One region of the Neobacillus sp. 114 genome, then DNA from elsewhere that is predicted to be linked to it. Evidence: riboswitches for the same ligand, from Rfam matches in the RefSeq annotation. Region 1 holds a riboswitch; each other region holds the start of a gene.

Region 1 (4,223 bases):
ATACGTTGGCACGGTAACCAATAAAGGGTATGGGTGACCGAAACCGAAAAAAATACGTTGGTACGGTAACCAATAAAGGGTATGGGTGACCGAAACCGAAAAAAATACGTTGGTACGGTAACCAATAAAGGGTATGGGTGACCGAAACCGAAAAAAATATGTTGGTACGGTAACCAATAAAGGGTATGGGTGACCGAAACCGAAAAAAATATGTTGGTACGGTAACCAATAAAGCGTATGGGTGACCGCCCCCCCCAAAAAATGAGACAATCCGGTAACCAATAAAGGGTATGGGTGACCGAAACTGAAAAAAAATACGGTGGTACGGTAACCAATAAAGGGTATGGATGACTGAAACCGAACAAAATGGTTGGCAAGGGCAACCAATAGGCACCCAAGTGTTTGGGTAAATTTCCTAATTCAGATGGTATCTTAGAGACACATTGTTTACAAAAACAGCCAATCAAAAAAAGGCCGCCTTCCATAATCCAAATGGAAGGCGGCCTTTCAGATAGGGTTTAAATGGTTCCCCAAACATCCTTAGCAATATTTACAACATGTTTAATCTTATTCCATTGTTCTTCTTCAGTTAAAATGTTTCCTTCTTCCGTGCTGGCAAAACCGCATTGAGGGCTAACTGCCAAGTTTTCCAATGGAATGAATTGACTAGCTTCTTTAATTCTCGCTTTAATGGATTCTGGATCCTCAAGCTCTGGGAATTTAGATGTAAATAATCCTAGTACAACGGTTAGGTTAGGACGCTTGAAGCCTTTTAAAGGTTCGAAGTCACCAGAACGTTGATCATCATACTCTAAGAATAGCCCGTCCACATTTAGCTCAGCGAAAATGGCATCGGAAATTTGATCGTACCCGCCGCTTGTGATGTAGGTAGATCTGAAGTTGCCGCGGCAAATATGCATGGTAATTGTCAAATCTTCCGGCTTATTGGCAATGGTTTCATTGATTGCACTTACTCTGGTTTTAATGATTTCATGTACATCCAAGCCAACTTTTTCAACCACTGCATTGATCCGCTCTTCTGAAACAAAATCAATCCAAGATGTGTCGTCTAATTGCAAGTAACGGCAGCCAGCATCATAGAAAGCCTGGATGGCTTTTTGATAAGCAGCTACGGTATCTTTGAAAAACTGCTCACTGTTGCCATTGTAGTACTCATCGCCCTGAATTCTCGTAAACAACATGTTCGGGCTAGGGATCGAGAACTTCGCCACTTGACTGCCATCGCCATACTTTTCAACTGCCTGCTTTAAAAACTTGAAATGCTCCAGCATATAATGATCATTAAAGTCGACTTTGCCCACTACTTTAATAGCGCTATTTCTCGTTTGAGCACCCTTGAAGTTGCTGATATATTCATTTTCAAAGAACTCTACACCTTCCAAACCTGCCAAGAAGTCCAGGTGCCACCACGAACGTCTAAACTCACCGTCTGTGATGGATTTTAAGCCTGCCTCAATTTGGTTTTGAACCAATTTCTCAATTTCTTGATCCTCAACAACCTTCAGGGCAGCTGCATTAATCTCCCCATTTGCAAAAGCCTTTCTTGCTTCTTTAATTGGTTCTGTTCTAAGGAAACTCCCTACATGGTCAGCTTTAAATGGAGTTTTAACTAGTGTCGTTGTCATTAATTATTCCTTCTTTCTCGGTGTACTAAAAAACCCTCTTCTCATAAATAAGAAGAGGGGGTAATAGACATTACAAATCTCTTCTTATCTTCAAGCACTCGCTTCTGGAATTGGCACAGTACTAACGTGTCTGCTGCCGAGGCTTCAAAGGGCCAGTCCCTCCACCTCTCTTGATAAGAATATTCAAAAATATTTAATTAACAGTAAAGATACACCTGTTCTGATTTTCTGTCAACAAAAATCTGATGCACGGGGACGGTTCTCATGCCTCAATGATGCATGAGGAAATCCCGCTGCATTATGGATTCTAAAATCATGTCGTAATTTGTCGAAAAGTATATGAAAATGTACGCGTTTTCAACTGATATGATAGTTTTTATAAAATATTCTAAATATTCATCCCTTTGTGACTACCCAGGAAAAATGGATATATCGGTCTGTCAGGAGGTATATTAATGTGTCAGGAACTAAGAAACAAAAATGTAGAAGTAAATTTTGAAATACCAGAAAAGATATTACAAGGTTTTTTAGATGCTGTTGAAAAGAATGGTAAGTCAATGAATGACGTGCTACGGGTATATATGCAAAAATACATATGGAAACAAAGTGAATTACAAAGAAATAGACAGATGCGGCGTCAAAATATTGGGGCCAAGTGAAAAAATAATAGGAATATTAATATAGAAATGCTGTAACTAATATTATCAAATATTTCCGGAAGTGTTGAAATGTAAGTTTGACACCAATAAAAGGAACATGGTATATATATTCAAATTATAATTATAATTATATAACTAATGAGCATAACCACAGGGGGAATTTAAAATTATGGAACATCGCAGCAAAATACTAGATTGTACGATCCGTGATGGGGGTTTAGTTAACAATTGGGATTTCAGTGTCGAATTTGTCCAGGATTTATATAATGGACTAAGTGCGGCCGGCGTTGAGTATATGGAGATTGGCTATAAAAACTCCGCAAAGCTACTGAATGCAACTGAGCCTAATCCATGGAGATTTCTAGATGATCAATTTCTGAAAGAAATCATTCCTGAGAAAAAGTTCACGAAGCTATCTGCTCTCGTAGATATTGGTCGTGTCGATCCCAACGATATCCTGCCTCGCGAGCAAAGTGTGTTGGACATGATCCGGGTAGCCTGCTATATCCGTGAAGTGGACAAAGGGCTGGAGCTTGTCCAAATGTTCCATGATTTAGGATATGAGACTTCACTCAATATTATGGCTTTGTCCAGTGTGCCTGAACAGAAGCTTATTGAAGCCATGGAAATGGTCAAAGAAAGTCCAGTAGATGTTGTGTATATTGTTGACTCTTTTGGAAGTTTAGATCCGGCAGATATTGCGCATCAAGTGAAAAAGTTTCAAGCTATGCTCCCTAACAAGCAGCTTGGTATTCATACACATAACAATTTGCAGTTAGCATTTGCCAATACATTGACTGCACATCAAAATGGAGTTACCTTCCTGGATTCATCTGTTTACGGCATGGGACGGGCGGCAGGGAACTGCAATACAGAGCTTCTTGTCAGCTACATAAAAAAACCCAGCTATGAACTTAAACCGTTACTTGGTGTAATCGAAAAGCACATGTTAGAAATGAGAGAAAAATGGGAATGGGGCTATATCATTCCTTATATGATCTCTGGTGTCCTTAATGAGCATCCGCGGGTGGCAATGGCTTATCGAAATAGTGATGAGCGTGACAAATTCGTTGACTTCTATGACAAGGTAACAACACCTGAAGCAACTTTAGCAACTACAACTAGGTAGTTAATTAAATCTACAGCCGCCTGCGGGCGGTTCTTTTTTTAGGGACTAAAGCAACTGGGCAGATTAGTAGCGAAAATACATCGGATTTGTAATCATAGAAAGAAGATTTAAGACTTATGGAGAGTGAAACCGATAATGGATAAAAAACAGATTGAGTATAAAATTTTAGAGTTGAAAGACGAATACTTACAGTTGCAACATAATCTAGAAAAATTAGAGTATGTAAAAGGAAACATAGCACCGTTGGAAAAACGACTATCTGAAATTGAAGAGGAGTTAAATTCTCTTAATCAATTATTACGACAAATAGCGGGGCAAACACAAAAATAATAACTTCATTTCAAGAGACCATCGAAATAATGGTCTCTTTTCAATAGACCCGTATTAAACAGTTATAAAAGTACTTTTTCAGCGATAAGTCTATAGGATTTAATGCGGTCCTTCGGAGAATGAGTAATCGTTAAAATCATAATTTCATCCGCATTATATGAAGCTTGTAACTGCTCAAGTTTCCTTTTTACCTCCAGTGGATTGCCGATGATCATTCTCTTTTTCACCGCTGCTAGTTTTTCTAGTTCTTTTTCATTGAGTTCGTATTGCTTGGCTTCCTGGATAGAAGGCACATACAGACCTTCGCCATTTTCCTTTTGCAATGCCCAAATAAAATTACTCAACGCGATTTCCTCTGCTTTTTCAGTCGTTTCCGCACAAACCACTGAAACAGTTAACAATACATGAGGGGATTGACTGTGTTTATTCGGTTGAAAGGCATCAAGGTATTGTTGGATG
Region 2 (4,223 bases), 1.8 Mb from region 1:
TCCTGCAATTAAATTAATAGTTGTTTATTCAGCATATTTCTCTCTCCCTTGAAATGTCGCTTTCAAGGCGACCAATTTTCAAATGAAAATTTCTATTATTATTTTATAAACAATATGGAAAGGATGATAGAGATGAACACGAATTTGACTGAAATTATTTTCCTGCTTGACCGTAGCGGGTCAATGGCAGGACTTGAAAGTGACACAATTGGCGGATTTAACGGGTTTATTGAAAAACAGAGGAAGCTAAAGGGTGACACGTTGGTTACAGCCGTGTTATTTGATGACCAATATGAAATACTTTGGAATGGAATTGAGGCAAAGAAGGCTAAACTTACGGATCAGGATTACTATGTAAGAGGTATGACAGCATTGTTGGATGCAGTGGGGAAAACAATTCTAGATGTAGGATATCGATTATCCAAAAAAGATGAGAATAAGCGGCCTGGCAAGGTGATATTTGTTATCACGACTGACGGAATGGAGAATGCAAGCTCTGAATTCACCTATGAAAAAGTGAAAGAGCTATTAAGACATCAGCAGGAGAAATACAATTGGGAGTTTATCTTTTTAGGAGCAAACATAGATGCTGCGAAGGAAGCGGATAGCTTAGGAATAGACGTTGAAAATGCCTTTAACTTTGAGGCATCTGAAAAAGGTGTTGAGGTTATGTATAATATGGTGTGTGAGCAAGTAATGGAGAGAAGGCTGCGCACAAGGAAACTTTAAAGCAGTAGTGTATTTGTTGTAAAATATATAGTATCTATTTTGCTCAGTCTATACGACTGAGTTTTTGTTTTGAGGTGAGTTATGCAAAAGGTAATTGTAATTGGTGCAGGAATACTCGGGGCATCCACTGCTTATCACCTTGCCAAATGGGGGGCAGAAGTTATCATAGTGGACCGGCAAGACCATGGGCAAGCCACTGACGCAGCTGCAGGGATTGTTTGCCCATGGTTGTCCCAACGACGTAATAAAGCTTGGTATCAGTTGGTTAAAGGCGGGGCGCGGTATTACCCAGAATTAATTACACAGTTAGAAGCAGATGGGGAAAAAGATACGGGTTATAAAGGAGTTGGGGCATTAAGTATTCATTCTGATACTAAAAAGTTAGAACAAATGGCGGAACGTGCGCGAGTCCGCCGGGAGGATGCTCCTGAAATAGGTGAGATTACTATCTTGTCTCCAACCGAAACGAATCGACTGTTTCCAGCTTTGTCCGAGGAATTTGGTGCAGTTTATGTTAGTGGCGGGGCACGTGTAAATGGCCGTGCTTTACGTAATGCACTTGTAAACGCTGCAGTAAAGCATGGGGCCCAAGTTATTAAAGGGGATGCCTCATTAATTAGTAACGATAATAAAGTCCAAGGGGTTAAAGTGTCTGAAAAATTATTTTTTGCTGATCAAGTTATCGTCACAGCAGGAGCATGGGCAAAAGAACTTTTGGGACCACTGGGAGTTGAATTTTTGGTAAGGCCACAAAAGGCGCAAATAATTCATTTACAGTTGTCAGACATGGATACTAACTCATGGCCGGTTGTCATGCCGCCATCTGACCAATATATACTCTCATTTGCAGATGGTCGTGTAGTAATAGGAGCTACACACGAAAATGATGCAGGATTTGATAATCGAGTAACGGCTGGAGGAGTCCAAGAAATCTTAAATAAAGCTTTAGCGATTGCACCAGGTCTTGCCGGTGGAACAATTTTGGAAACTAGGGTAGGTTTCAGGCCTTTTACACCAGGTTTTCTTCCCATAATAGGTGGATTGCCTAGTTTTGAAGGGATGTTAGTGGCAAATGGCCTAGGTTCTTCCGGGCTAACTAGCGGACCTTATCTAGGAGCTGAACTAGCTAAATTAGCACTTGATAAACAGACGGAGATTGATTTAATTAACTATAGTGTTGCTGGTGCATTAACGTAATGTTAAATAATACAAAGAGCTTTTCATGCGAAAAGCTCTTTTCTAGTCTAATAAAAAAATTATTTTTTTAAATAATATGTTGATATGGCAATATTGAAAACGCTGTCGGATAAATTGCATTATAATTTAGATGATTGACAAAATAAGAATAGATTTGTAGTATCTTAATATAACTTAATTATTTGTTAATTTAATTTTCTTATCCAGAGCGACCGAGGGACATGGCCCGATGACGTCCGGCAACCCCCGATTGGGAAGGTGCCAATTCCTGCAGAATGATTTCATTCTGAAAGATAAGCTACCGAGATGTTTATTTCGATGCTCCTTTCAGAATGAAAGGGGCTTTTTATTTGGGTATAAAGTCTAGTTTAGATATCGGAAAAATGAGGTAATCAGTATGATTGAAATAAAAAACCTTACTAAAGTTTACAAAACAAAAAAAGGTGAAGTAAAAGGTGTGGATAACGTTTCACTCACCGTAAAAGAAGGCGAAATCTTTGGCATTGTTGGCTATTCCGGTGCTGGAAAAAGCTCGCTGCTTCGTTGTATCAATCTTTTAGAGCGGCCAACCTCTGGCAGTATAACGGTCGATGGCACTGACCTGACATCCCTAAAAGGCGAGCAATTACGATCTTCACGTTTAAAAATAGGCATGATTTTTCAACACTTTTACCTAATCAGCCAAAAAACAGTCTATGAAAATATTTCTTTCTCTTTAAAGGCAGCGAACTACCCTAAAGACCAGGTAAAGCAGAGAGTAGAGGAACTACTCAAAATGGTTGGTCTTTCCGATAAGCGTGATGTCTATCCGTCACAGCTAAGTGGCGGTCAAAAACAGCGGGTCGGTATTGCAAGGGCTCTTGCAAATAATCCGAAGGTGCTTTTATGTGACGAAGCAACATCAGCACTTGACCCTACGACAACAAAGTCGATACTCAATCTGCTGAAAAAAATCAATAAAGAACTCAACATCACTATCGTTTTAATCACGCACGAGATGGATGTTGTTAAAGAAATCTGCAGCCGTATGGCGATTATGCAGGATGGAAAAGTCATAGAAGATGGTTCAGTATACGATATTTTTGCTAATCCACAGGCAGCACTCACCAAAGAATTTATTGAGAGTGTCGTAACCCTTGAAATCCCAGAAGTAATTTTAAATGGCTGTGAAGGGCCAATCGTTAAGGTTACTTTTAGAGGGAAGGTTGCTGGAGAAGGAGTCATTTCTGATACCCTTCAACAATTTAACCTTAAGGGTAATTTCCTACATGGATCTATTGAATATATTCAAGAATTACCGCTTGGCATATTTATTATGGAGCTAAAAGGACAAAAACAAGAAATCGAAAAAGCCCTTCAATACATTGAAAACCGGGCCGCACAAGTGGAGGTGTTACGCAATGGGCTTTGATTTTGCACATCTAATGGAGCTTATTCCGGATATCAATAAAGCATTTTTTCAAACCATCTATATGATTGCTATCTCGTTGGTTGTTTCAACAGTTATCGGACTTCCTGTTGGGATCCTGCTTTACATAACCGACAAAGGATTATTTCTAGAAAATCGTATGGTCCAAAATATCTTGGGTTTTGTCGTCAACATGGTCCGGTCGATTCCTTTCATTATATTGTTGGTGGCATTGCTCCCACTAACGAACTTACTTGTCAGCACAACCATCGGTCCAACTGCAGCTAGTGTTTCATTATCAGTAGCGGCAATTCCTTTTTTCGCAAGAATCGTAGAAAATGCTCTAAGAGAAATCGATAAAGGCGTAATCGAAGCGGCCATTGCTGCTGGGGCAACACCTTGGATGATTATCAAAGATGTCCTATTACTTGAAGCAAGATCCGGAATCATCTCAGGTGTAACCTTAACATTAATAAGTTTAGTAGGATTTTCCGCCATGGCCGGAACAGTCGGCGGCGGCGGTATTGGAGACTTGGCGATTCGCTTCGGTTATTACCGGTACGACAATACCATCATGATTTCAACAGTTTTAATCTTAATTATTTTAGTTCAGGTCATTCAGCTTCTTGGCGATTACATCGCCAAAGTTGTAGATAAAAGATAAACAGGAAAAGGGGAAAATTACAATGAAAAAATGGTTAACAAGCATTATATTACTATGCGTAGTATTCGCGTTGGCAGCTTGCGGAAACTCCGAAGAAAAAGCAGCTAGCGGCAAGGAAAAAGCAGCAGAATCAAAAGATATTAAAATAGGCGCGACCGCCGGCCCATATAGCGACATGGTAACAAAAGCGATTAAACCAGGCTTAGAAAAAAAGGGCTACAAGGT
Region 3 (4,223 bases), 2.0 Mb from region 1:
GAAAGATTTAATTCCTCAAAACAGGAATCTTTTCCATAGGAATAAAGCATTGTTCCCATGGCTCCGTCGGCAATCAAAATTTGATTTTGTAATTTTTCTAGAAAACTCATCGTTATTCTCCTTAAGAGAGCTTATTCACCTGCAGCTTTTCCAAGGCTTGCGAAAAATCCTTCATCAAGTCTTCAGGTTTTTCAAGTCCGACTGAAAGTCGCAACAGACTGTTTTTAATTCCTCGTTTTTCCCTTTCCGCTTGCGGCATGGCAGCATGGGACATTTTTGCCGGATACGACAAAATGGATTCTACAGCACCAAGGCTGACAGCGAAGACAGGAATTTTTACATTTGAAACAAAGGTCCTAAGGGCATCCTCGTCAGCCAGTTCAAATGAAAGAACTGCACCCGCGCCACTTGCCTGCTTCTCCTGCAATTCCTTCTCCGGATGATTTTCGAGCGCTGGGTAATACACTTTTTCGATTAGAGGGTGATTCTCTAGGAATCTGGCGATTTGCAAAGCGGCTTTCTGTGACTGCTCAAGACGGACGTGAAGAGTTTTCAAGCCTCTCATCACAAGCCAGGCGTCTTGTACGCCAAGTACTGCGCCAAACGAATTTTGTAAAAAATAAAGCCTTTTTGCCAGTGCTTCATCCTTAACTACCGCTAGACCCGCGACAACGTCACTATGGCCAGATAAGAATTTGGTGGCACTGTGAAGGACCACATCGGAGCCAAGCTCCAACGGCTTTTGCAGTGCAGGGGTAAGGAAGGTGTTATCAACAAAGGTCAGGGCGTTATGTGCCTTTGCCAGCTGGCTGATGGCCTGTACATCAGTCACCTTCAATAATGGGTTAGATGGTGTTTCTACATAAAATGCTTTTGTATTTGGCCTGATGGCTTGCTTAACCTGATCAAAATCAGTCATATCAACAAAGGTATGTTCAATCCCGAAACGTGTTAGGACCTCAGTGACCATCCTATAGGTTCCGCCGTATACATCCTCAGTAATAACAACGTGATCTCCGGAAGAAAGTAACAGGAAGGCGGTGGAAATGGCAGCCATTCCTGAAGAGAAGGCAAACCCACGGATTCCGCCTTCGAGCTCTGCAATAATATCTTCAAGAGCTTCCCGCGTTGGATTTAAGCTGCGGGCGTAATCGTATTTTCCAAAACTGTCAATTTCAAACTGATGAAAGGTAGATGCGTGCTGGATCGGGACACTGACGGCTCCTGTTTGTGCATCCATTTTATGACGATTATGAAGAAGCCTCGTTTCAAAACTAAATTCTTCGTGTTCCATCACACATTCACTCCTTCAACTAATTTTGCAAGAGCCTGCTCTAGGTCAAAAATGATATCCTCTGCATCTTCAATTCCTACGGAAAAACGCAACAAGCGGTTGCAGACGCCTTTTTCAATCCGAATTTCTTCGGGAATATCAGCGTGGGTTTGGGTCGCCGGATAGGTGATAAAGCTCTCGGTTCCGCCAAGGCTTTCAGCAAATGAAATCAAATTTATGTTTTGCAAAAACGGATTTACCCATGATTCATCTTTTAAACGGAACGAAACCATCCCGCCTCGTCCTGGGTAAAGAACATCTGTTACTGCATCACTATTAGATAGGAACTCGACAACCGCCTTAGCGTTTTTCTCATGTCTTTCCATGCGAAGTGATAATGTTTTCATACCGCGCATTAACAGCCAGGAATCGAATGGGCTTAAAACGGCGCCTGCACCATTATGATGGAAAGCTAATGCTTCACAAAGCTCCTTGCCTTTAGCAACAATGAGTCCGGCAAGAACATCGTTATGTCCTCCAAGGTATTTCGTCGCACTATGCATGACAATGTCTGCACCAAGTGCAATCGGCTGCTGTAGTAGCGGGGTGTAGAAGGTGTTGTCCACTATTAATAATATGCTATGTTCCTTTGCAATTTTTGCCACTGCTGCAATATCTGCCTCCTGCATTAGCGGATTGGTTGGAGTCTCCAAGAAGATAGCTTTCGTCTGTGGAGTTATGCTCTTTTCAACTTCTTCCGGAAAACAGGTATTGACATATTGGCTTTTCAAGCCCCACTTTTGAAATCCTTTTTCCAGCAAACGGTAGGTTCCGCCATATAAATCCTCGCTAACCAGCCATTCATCACCAGACTGAAATAAGGAAAGAATCGTTAAAATTGCCCCCATTCCTGAGCTGCAGGCAAAGCCTTGATCTCCGCCTTCTAAATCGGCGATGGTTTTCTCAAGCAACTGGCGTGTCGGATTTCCAGTTCGAATATAATCAAATCCTGTTGATTGTCCAATCCCCTCGTGGCGGAATGCAGTTGAAAAATATACTGGGGGATTAACGGTTCCTGTTGTAGTTTCACTGCGGTTCCCAATTTGCGCTAGTTTCGTATCGATTTTATACATTTTTGTCTACACTCCTTTTTGATATTAAAAAAAGGCCTTCTATAAGAAGAAGACCTTTGCATGTACAACACATCTGTCACTCTTCTTATCTCGCAAATTAGTAACAATTTGCAGGACTTAGCACCGTTTCAATGTTAAAGACATTGAAGGTTGCTGAGGTGTCACCGGGCCCTTCCCTCAACCTCTCTTGATAAGAACATATTAATATTTAGATTATTTATAAAATTTACTACACTAAATGAATGGTGTCAATGGATTTCTAAGGATTTTGAGTAAGTTTCACGATGTAAGCGCTTCATATCCTTTGCTGGTTCTCCATTAATCCTGGTGACTATTGTTTAAACATGGAGAAACTTCACACATACTGGTTGAGGCACTATTATATCCGACTGAATCAGTGTTAATCGACCAGATATTTCATCCCTCGCAAAAAGCACAAGATTCCCCGATTCCTGATTAGAAGCAACAATAAACTTCTCGGAAGGATCCAGTTCAAAATCCCTCGGCCAATCCCCTTCAGTAGACGTATGCTCAATAAACGTTAACTCACCTGTCTCTCCATTAACACTGAAAACAGCAATACTGTTATGCCCGCGGTTTCCTGCGTACACAAAGCGGCCATCGGAAGAGATATGGATCGCGCTTCCCTGGTTATTCTCTTTAAAGTCCTCTGGAAGAGTAGAAATATATTGCTTTTCAGTAAAATGGCCATTTTCCGGATGATAGGTGAGCACAATTACCTCAGAGCTGAACTCAGTCATTAAATAGGCAAGTTTCCCGTTTGGATGAAATGTCAAATGCCGAGGTCCGCTTCCTGCTTTTAATGGCAATAGTTTCACTTTTGTAAGGGTTCCGTCGTCGTCGACCTTATAGGTGATCAGCGCATCAGTTCCCAATTCGACAACCGCTAAGTATTTTTCATCAGGGGTAAGCCCGGCATAATGGGTATGGGCTTTTTCCTGCCTTGGGTCCGGCCCTCGGCCTTCATGTTTTATACTTGAAGCCGTAGGCTGAACAGATCCGTCTTCCCCGTTAACAAGGTGAGACTCGACAGTACCTTTATGATAATTGGTGGTAAAGACGTAATTCCGCTGGCTGTCCACACTAACGTGGCAAGGCGGTGAACCTGGCGTCATTTGCCGGTTTATAGCTGTCAGCTCCCCGTTATCATTAATTGAAAATGCCGCAATGCCGCCAACTTCCCCCTCTTTCCCCACAGAATAAAGAAAACGATTATCATTGCTAATCGTTAAGTATGTAGGGTTTTCTAGCTCCGCTGCCACTTTCACATTTTCAATCTTCCCTTCCCCAGTATTTAAGGTAAAGGAGTAGATTCCTTTGCTGTCTCCCTTTGTATAGGTACCGATATAACCCATATAGCTGTTGTTATTCGTCATATTCGTGCTCCTTTATATTCATAATCTAACTTATTTTATCAATTTTAGTTGAAAGTTATAAAAAATAACAACTTTAATAACTGTAAGTGTCAACAACACCTATAAAGTCGGAATCAATTATTTGATTTATTACAATAGATAAGTAATATTAAAACTATCTGGGAAAATAAATTTATCTCATAAATAATAGTTTTTTGAAGGAGTCTGATCATGGCAAATAATAAAAAAGCAAATACAAAGAATTCATCCTCAAAGTTTATTTTTTGGGTAGTCGGCTTAATTGCCGTTGGGGTTTTGGCACTTATTTTTTTAGGCAACCACTCCAAGGATAAAGAAGCAGTTAAATCAAATGAGATTGACTACAGCCATCAGCCATTTTTGGGTAAGGAATCCGCTCCAGTATCTATCATTGAATTTGGG

The links. Region 1 has a riboswitch for S-adenosylmethionine ahead of QNN06_RS16170 (5-methyltetrahydropteroyltriglutamate--homocysteine S-methyltransferase). Riboswitches for the same ligand answer to the same signal wherever they lie in the genome.
Region 2: another riboswitch for S-adenosylmethionine. It lies ahead of QNN06_RS07440 (methionine ABC transporter ATP-binding protein); the one in region 1 lies ahead of QNN06_RS16170 (5-methyltetrahydropteroyltriglutamate--homocysteine S-methyltransferase).
Region 3: another riboswitch for S-adenosylmethionine. It lies ahead of QNN06_RS26010 (methionine biosynthesis PLP-dependent protein); the one in region 1 lies ahead of QNN06_RS16170 (5-methyltetrahydropteroyltriglutamate--homocysteine S-methyltransferase).

Annotation. Positions count from the first base shown of each region.
Region 1 is NZ_CP126144.1:3,304,775-3,308,997, reverse strand. Features, by position in the region: gene QNN06_RS16170 (5-methyltetrahydropteroyltriglutamate--homocysteine S-methyltransferase) at 519-1,646, opposite strand; SAM riboswitch class I at 1,728-1,826, opposite strand; gene QNN06_RS16165 (hypothetical protein) at 2,102-2,305, shown strand; gene QNN06_RS16160 (aldolase catalytic domain-containing protein) at 2,475-3,434, shown strand; gene QNN06_RS16155 (SE1832 family protein) at 3,570-3,764, shown strand; gene QNN06_RS16150 (LLM class flavin-dependent oxidoreductase) at 3,827-4,223, opposite strand, start outside.
Region 2 is NZ_CP126144.1:1,505,830-1,510,052, forward strand. Features, by position in the region: gene QNN06_RS07425 (hypothetical protein) at 1-8, opposite strand, end outside; gene QNN06_RS07430 (vWA domain-containing protein) at 133-729, shown strand; gene QNN06_RS07435 (NAD(P)/FAD-dependent oxidoreductase) at 811-1,926, shown strand; SAM riboswitch class I at 2,123-2,226, shown strand; gene QNN06_RS07440 (methionine ABC transporter ATP-binding protein) at 2,324-3,337, shown strand; gene QNN06_RS07445 (methionine ABC transporter permease) at 3,327-3,998, shown strand; gene QNN06_RS07450 (MetQ/NlpA family ABC transporter substrate-binding protein) at 4,021-4,223, shown strand, end outside.
Region 3 is NZ_CP126144.1:5,287,588-5,291,810, reverse strand. Features, by position in the region: gene QNN06_RS26020 (bifunctional homocysteine S-methyltransferase/methylenetetrahydrofolate reductase) at 1-110, opposite strand, end outside; gene metC (cystathionine beta-lyase) at 122-1,294, opposite strand; gene QNN06_RS26010 (methionine biosynthesis PLP-dependent protein) at 1,294-2,406, opposite strand; SAM riboswitch class I at 2,489-2,603, opposite strand; gene QNN06_RS26005 (lactonase family protein) at 2,745-3,803, opposite strand; gene QNN06_RS26000 (DsbA family protein) at 4,014-4,223, shown strand, end outside.